One region of the Roseibium sp. QJM3NY_11 genome, then DNA from elsewhere that is predicted to be linked to it. Evidence: riboswitches for the same ligand, from Rfam matches in the RefSeq annotation. Region 1 holds a riboswitch; the other holds the start of a gene.
The links. Region 1 has a riboswitch for FMN ahead of AC0VX3_RS13160 (DMT family transporter). Riboswitches for the same ligand answer to the same signal wherever they lie in the genome.
Positions count from the first base shown of each region.

Region 2: another riboswitch for FMN. It lies ahead of AC0VX3_RS21120 (6,7-dimethyl-8-ribityllumazine synthase); the one in region 1 lies ahead of AC0VX3_RS13160 (DMT family transporter).

Region 1 covers NZ_CM149660.1:2,835,856-2,839,696, forward strand. Annotated here, with positions in the region: gene AC0VX3_RS13150 (hypothetical protein) at 1-856, shown strand, start outside; gene AC0VX3_RS13155 (HAD family hydrolase) at 891-1,541, shown strand; FMN riboswitch at 1,592-1,781, shown strand; gene AC0VX3_RS13160 (DMT family transporter) at 1,834-2,781, shown strand; gene AC0VX3_RS13165 (acylphosphatase) at 2,813-3,100, shown strand; gene AC0VX3_RS13170 (NAD-dependent epimerase/dehydratase family protein) at 3,259-3,841, shown strand, end outside.
Region 2 covers NZ_CM149660.1:4,589,561-4,593,401, forward strand. Annotated here, with positions in the region: gene AC0VX3_RS21110 (SDR family NAD(P)-dependent oxidoreductase) at 1-737, shown strand, start outside; gene AC0VX3_RS21115 (dimethylsulfonioproprionate lyase family protein) at 911-1,072, shown strand; gene AC0VX3_RS21120 (6,7-dimethyl-8-ribityllumazine synthase) at 1,137-1,607, opposite strand; FMN riboswitch at 1,673-1,828, opposite strand; gene cysG (siroheme synthase CysG) at 1,868-3,367, opposite strand; gene AC0VX3_RS21130 (nitrate reductase) at 3,342-3,841, opposite strand, start outside.

The sequences.
Region 1 (3,841 bases):
CTTGAAGCTGGCGATGATTGATGCGCCGATCTCCTATGCGTCGCGGGAAGACGGCTCCATCATGAACACCTTGAGCGCGCACGCGGTCTACTGGGGCGGCAGGATCCTGCACGAACCGCTGGTGTTCGCGAGTGCGACGCTTGTTCTTGCCGGGGCGTTTGTCGTGTTGGCAATTCAACTGCCGGGGCGTTCGGGCAGAACGTTCCTGCTGGGTGAGCGCACCGTGTTGGCAACGGGTTTCGTCCTGATCGCGGTCTTGCTGTCCATCATTTTGGGAGGCGCCGCCTATTCCCACTACTGGAACCAGGTCTTTCCGCTGCTGGCTGTCCTCGTTGCCTGCGGGATCTCGCGGGCCACGGGATCCCGTATTGCGCACGGAGCGGGTGTTGCGGGCGTTCTTGTCATGGTCGCGGGGGCACTGGCGATCACGCTGCCATCGGCAATCGGCGTGTTCGAGAATCGTGGCAGATTGCAGGATGCCCATTTTGTCCAGAAAGCTGCGCGGGTCATTCTTGCCTCGGACATCGCCGACAAGCGGGTCTGGGCGATGAACTATCAAATCGTGCACATGTATCTGAATTCCGTTCCGCTTTCGCGGGCGCTCACCCATCCGGCGAATATCAACCCGGACAGTTCGGTCTACAGGCCCCTGGCCGATGCGGGCTATGTGTCCGGTGACGAAGTCGGCCGGCTGATGGACCTGAAGCCGGCGTTCATTGTCGCAAAAGACATGCCGCCCTGGTATTTTTCGGAAACGACCGGCGCGCGTGTTGGAAGCTGGATTGAAGAGAACTACTCCGTCTACCGGCAGCTTGGTGACCTGGTGATCTATCTCCACAAGGACCATGCCGGATAGGCTCTTGGCAAGATGTTGTTTCGAAAGGTGAATTTTGACCAGCCCAACACTGCTCTTTGATCTCGACGGGACGTTGACCGATCCGTTCGAGGGGATCGTCCGCTCCATCCAGTATGCTCTGGAGAAGATGGGAAGCCTGGTGCCGGCCGCGGAAGATCTGCGCTGGTGCATCGGGCCGCCCTTGTGGGACAGCTTCGAGGTTCTCCTTGGAACAGACGAGCGGACCGAACTCGACCGGGCGGTTGCCTTCTACCGTGAGCGGTACACGGTGACGGGCCTTTTCGAGAATGGGCTCATCGACGGTATCGTGGACTGTCTCGCAGCGCTGCGCGATGCAGGCGCGACGCTTCATGTGTGTACGTCCAAACCGCATGTCTACGCCGGCAAGATCGTGGCGCATTTCGGTCTGTCGCCGTATTTCGGCAAGGTCTACGGCTCCGAGCTGGACGGTACACGGTCGGCGAAGGCGGAGCTGATCGGCCATATCCTGCGGCAGGAGGGAATCAGGCCGTCGGAAACGGTCATGATCGGCGATCGCAAGCATGATCTCATCGGCGCCAACGCCAATGACGTTGCCGGAGTCGGGGTCCTGTGGGGCTATGGCAGCCGGGAGGAACTGGAGGCGGAAAGACCGATATTGATTGCCGAAAGGCCCGAGCAGATTTCAGCGATACTGAAAATTTAGGCCTGTCAGCGTTGCAAAGGCGCCGGCCAACGCGTAAACAGCGCTGAGGGAACAGTTCTCGGGGCGGGGTGAAACTCCCCACCGGCGGTATCAGGGAGACCTGGAGCCCGCGAGCGCCTGGCGGCAGCACCTATCTATGCGCTGTCAGGGTCAGCAGATCCGGTGAGAGGCCGGAGCCGACGGTTGGTGTGATTTCGACACTCGGGATCCACCTGAAAGTCCGGATGAGAGAGAACTTGGCCGCAAGCCCCAGCCGGGGCGGTGCGGGCGCGTGTCTGTTGAGACTGTTCTGATGGACTATGGAACGGATCACACAGAAGGGCATGCCATGCCGGACAGTTCCCGGAAATCACTTCTTGCCGCGCTGGCCATGGTCGGGGCGGGGGCCTGTTTCGCACTGGTCAACGGCGCCCTCCAGGGCGCGACGATGCAACTTGGCGTCCCGTCGACATCGGCCGCCTTCTGGCAATATGCGCTGGGCCTGCTGGTGGCCTTGCCCTTAGTCCTGCGGCGCGGGCCGGGGGCGTTGAAGACGCGGCAACCCGGATGGCATCTCCTGCGCGCCGGTTTCGCCGTGATCGGCATCCAGCTCTGGGTCGCGGGTCTGGCCCAAGTCGAGATCTGGCAGGCGATCGCATTGGTGATGACGTCGCCGTTCTTCGTCATTCTCGGCGCCAAGCTGTTTTTCGGCGAGCGGGTCAGCGTGGTCCGCTGGCTGGCGACGCTTGCCGGCTTTTCGGGCGGAATGATCATTCTGGAGCCCTGGACGGACAGTTTCAGCCTGGCGGCCCTTCTGCCCGTCGGAGCGGCGGCGTTCTGGGCGGGGACCTCGCTGGTCACCAAGAAGCTCACCCGGACCGAGCATGCCGATACCATCACGGTCTACCTGCTGCTTCTGCTGACACCGGTCAACGCTCTGCTGGCGCTGGGCGAGGGCGGCATCGTGCCCTCCGGCGCGGCTCTCTGGCTCCTGGTCGGCGCCGGCGTCCTGACGGTGCTTGCCAACTACCTGCTGACGCTCGCCTATCAGAAGGCGGATGCCACCTTCGTGCAGCCCTTCGACCATCTGAAGCTGCCGCTCAACATCGCCGTCGGGTTCTTCGCCTTCGGATTCGCCCCGGCCGGCGCCTTCTGGCCGGGCGCGCTGGTGATCGTCGGCGCGTCGCTGCTGGTGATGCTGGACGAACAGAAGCGCATGGCGCGGGCAAACGCCCTAGCCACCCGGTCCGAAGCGCACTAATCTTTGCCGCAGCGGCTGACAGGAGTGCTTCATGACGGCGGACACATTGACCGTTCACGTACTGATAGAGGGCCGGGTGCAGGGTGTCGGCTACAGGGCCTGGTGCGCGGACCAGGCGGTGGCGCGCGCGCTTTCCGGCTGGGTCCGGAACCATGCGTCCGGCGCCGTCGAAGCCGTCTTTTCGGGGCCGTCGGACACGGTGGTGGACATGCTGGATGTGCTCTGGCAGGGACCGTCGCTGGCCCGCGTCAGCCTTGTCAGGGATCTGGAGCCGGTCGATCCCGTCGACAGCGGCTTCGAGATCTGCGCAACAGTCTGACAAACCTGCCGGAATGCCCGTGACCATTCGCCTCTTCCTGTATCAATTTCGAAGTTCGATGTTGAGTTGTCACGGAAATATCGCAATGATCTGATCTCTCAAATGGAGCAATCGGAGCGGTCCGCTCGCTCCGCCGGAATAACCCAGGGAGATTTTCTGTGAAGATTGCGATACTTGGCGGTGACGGTTTTGTCGGCTGGCCCACATCCTTGCACCTGTCCGATCAGGGACACGAAGTCCATATCGTCGACAATCTGAGCCGGCGGTGGATCGACGCCGAACTCGGCGTGCAGTCTCTTACGCCCATGGACTCCATCCAGGAACGCACCCGCATCTGGAAACAGGAAACCGGCAACACGATTCGCTTCCAGCTGATTGACATCGCCAGGGACTACGAGGTCTTCAAGGCGTGGTTGGGAGAAACCCGGCCGGACGCGATCATCCATTTTGCGGAACAGCGCGCAGCTCCCTATTCGATGAAATCGGATCACCACAAGAACTACACGGTCAACAACAACGTCAGCGCCACACACCATCTGCTCAACGCGATGGTGGAGCTGGACCTCGATGCCCATCTCGTGCACCTCGGCACCATGGGCGTCTATGGCTATTCCAGCGTCGGTGCGGCGATCCCGGAAGGGTATCTGTCCGTCGACGTGGAGACGCTCAGCGGGGACAAGGCCAGCCAGGACATTCTCTATCCTGCCAATCCGGGCTCGATCTATCACATGACCAAATGCC
Region 2 (3,841 bases), 1.8 Mb from region 1:
TCCTCATCACCGGAACCACATCGGGTTTCGGCCAGGCAACGGCCCGTCTGTTTGCCAAAAACGGCTGGAAGGTCGTGGGCACCGGCCGGCGGGCGGACCGGCTGGAAAAGCTGGGGGAAGAGCTTGGCGGCGCCTTTTGCCCGGTGGTTTTCGACATCATGGACGAGGCGGCAACCAGAAATGCTCTTGCCGGCCTGCCGGAAGCGTTTCAGGACATCGACGTTCTGGTGAACAATGCCGGACTTGCCCTAGGCACCGCGTCGGCTCCGGACACGAAGCTGTCCGACTGGAAGACCATGATCGATACCAATATCACCGGCCTGGTCACGATCACCGATCTGCTGCTGCCCAGGCTCATCGAGCGCAAGGGCATGATCGTCAACATTTCCTCCATCGCCGCCAACTGGCCCTATCCGGGCGGCAATGTCTATGCCGGCACCAAGGCCTTTCTGCGCCAGTTTTCACTCGGATTGCGCTCGGACCTTCATGGCAAGGGCGTCCGGGTGACCTCGATCGAACCGGGCTTGTGCGAAAGCGAATTCACGCTGGTGCGTACCGGCGGCAACACGGAAAGCTACGATGCGCTTTACGAAGGCGCCAACGCGATCCAGCCAGAAGACATTGCAAACACCGTCCACTGGATCGCCACCCAGCCTTCCCATCTCAACATCAACTCCCTGGAAATCATGCCGGTCAGCCAGTCCTGGGCCGGCTGGCAAATCGCCCGCGAGCGCTGATCCGCCATTGCGGCACGGGGATGCAAATGGTGGAGTGGCAGGGAACCATGACAAGGCCCGACACATGACCCGTCCTCCCGCTCTGCAATCGTTTCTGGACGCTGCCGTTGGCGTGCTCGGCGGGGCCTTGAGCGATCCTGCCCGGATGTCCGCCGGAGGAAATCGACCTCGCGCTGTCGGACGGTGCGTTCCGTCACGGCGAGGACGACTGGGTGGAACCGGGCGCCGGTGGGACGTTTCACAATCCGCCGCGGATCCGGCACACCATGCAATCACGTGCGGACCCGCTGCTGGCCTTGTGGTTTCTGCTCGACCGCGATGTGAGCGCCGGCTGAAAGTCAGATCCCCTTGCTGGCGACGGCAGTCGGACGCACGCCGCGGAACAGCAACGGCAGCCGGTCAGGCGACGGCGCGTGTGGGTATCCGCGGCAAGGCCGCATGGACGCCGGCCACCTGAACAGCAGCATCCGCCGCCTCCCGGCCCTTCTTCAGAAAATGCGCGTGATAGAAATCCTGATGGTCCTCCGACGGCTGGAAGTGATGCGGGGTCAGGGACACCGACAGGATCGGCACACCGGTTTTCAAACCGGCGTTCATCAGCCCCTCGACCACCGTCTGGGCCACGAAATCATGCCGGTAGATGCCGCCGTCGACCACGAGAGCACACGCCGCGATCGCGTCATATGTTCCGGTCTCGGCAAGTTTCTGCGCGAGCAACGGCATTTCGAAGGCGCCGGGCACATCGAACACGGCCACATCGGCGTCGGCGCCGAGTTCCGCGAGACGCTCCTTGAAACCGGCAAGAGCCTGATCGACGATATCCGCATGCCAACCGGCCTTGATAAATGCAAATCTGGGGGATTTTGTCACAGTTCCGGATCCTTTTTACCTGACAAGATCCCAGAGCAGAACAATCCTCGGCCGAAACCAAACTGTCCAATTCTCTTCCATCCGGACTATGACCGTCGGCCCCGGAATTTCACCGGATCTGCTGACCCATCCAAAAGCCGGATCTTCCGATCCATTTTAAGGAATGGCGCTCGCGGGCTATCACCGCCGGTGGGGACTTTCACCCCGCCCTGAGAACACATTGCAGCTAGTCGCATGGTCCCGAAATGTCAACGGCGGCGTCACCCGAACGCAGTGGCCGGCTGGTCATCGGACGTTCCCGAATCACACGCCCCCTCGGCGGCCGCCATGGACCGTTCCGCCAACACCTCCCCAACGGCGATGAGAACAGGGCCCGCCGTTCGCAGTCCGTCCACGCCCTCGCCCAGACCCGCCAGGGGCCCGGCCCAGGACGCCGCATCGGATCGCGATATGTTGGTCATGGCACGCACGGGAGTGTCCGGATGGCGGCCTTCCCGGATCAGCCGCTCACTGATGCGCGCGGCCATGCGGCCGGCCATGTAGAAGACGGTTGTCGTCGCCGGGTCCGTCAGGCCCTTCCAGTCGACCGTGTCCGGCAAATCTCCGTTTCTGGAGTGGCCCGTGACAAAGCGCACGCTCTGGGCGTGATCCCGGTGGGTGAGCGAAATGCCGAGTGCGGCCGCCATGGCCGAGGCCGCAGTGATGCCGGGGACGACCGAAGCCGGGATGCCTTCCTGGCGAAGCCTTTCCAGCTCCTCGCCCGCGCGGCCGAAGATCATCGGATCGCCGGACTTGAGCCTGACAACATTCTTGCCCCGGCGCGCAAGCGAAACCATCAGGTCGTTGATGTCTTCCTGCCGGCAGCTTTCCCGGCCGCCACGCTTGCCGACGAGCATGCGTTTGGCCTCCCTGCGGGCCAGTTCCAGGACCGCGTCGTCGACAAGATCGTCGAACAGGATCACATCGGCGCCCTGCAAGGCCCTGACGGCCTTCAATGTCAGATATTCCGCATCCCCGGGGCCGGCGCCGACGAGCGTCACCCGTCCCCCCGCCGAGCCGGAACCGGCCTCGATCCGCGGGAGCAGGTCCCTGGCCCGGTCTTCCTCCGGCGCCGCTTCGCCGGAAAAGGCCAGGTCGGTGAAGCTTTCCCAGAACCGGCGCCGCTCAAGACCTGCGGAAAGGTTGGTCATGACCCGTTGACGGATCCTGCCCGCGAGCTTCGCCCAGTCCTGCAGGCTCGCCGGCAGAAGCGTTTCGATGCGGCGGCGGATGGCCTGCCCGAGAATGGGCGCGACACCGCTTGTCGAAATGCCGATCACCACGGGCGACCGGTTGACGATGGAGCCGAACTGAAACTGGCAATAGGGCGGATTGTCGATGACGTTGACGGGAACGCCGGCCGCCCCGGCCGCGCAGTGAAACGCCCTCGCCTCGCCATCGCTTGCCGCGTCCGCCACCGCCAGGGCCGCTCCCTGAAGACAGTCCGCGCTCCAGGGTCGGGCATGATGGGTGTAATGCCGCCCGTCCGTTGCCGACGCGATCAGGTCCTGGAAGGCAGGGGTCGGGTTTTCGGCGTAGACATGAACCTGCGCCCCGCTCGCGGCAAGCAGCTCCGCCTTCCAGCAGGCCGCATCCGTTCCTCCCGCGACGACGATCCTTCGCCCTTGCAATGGAAAGAAGAGCGGCAGACTGGCAAGGGTCTCGATGGGAGCCGCGCGGCGGCGCGCGCCGACCTCAACCGGCTTTCGCGATGTCGGCATCTTCGGCCACCTCCTGGTTGAGTGTATCGATCAGCATGCGGATTTCCGAACGGCAGGAGCCGCAATTGGTGCCGGCCTTCAGACAGCTCCCGACCGCCTGGACACTGTCCGCCCCCGCCTGGACGGCGTCCGCGATCTGGTTGGCGCCGACCTGGAAGCACGAACAGACGATCGCGCCGGGGTCGGGCCTGTCGGATGGTGCGCGTCCAGCCAGCACCCGGTGGCGCAGGCCCGGCTGACCAGCGGCTTCCGCCAGCAGGCCACAGGCCCAGCCGCGCGAGACGGCAACCGGTTCCGCGCCGAGATAGATGAGCGCCTGCAGTGTGTTCTCCTGCCAGACGGCCACACGAAGTTGGCCGCTCGCCGCATCGTGAAACCGGAGCGCTTCTCCGGTATCGCCGGCAAGACGTGTGGCCAGGTCCTCGAAATCAGGCGCGCCGCTGCCCGCCAGTTCCAGACGGTAACCACCCTCCA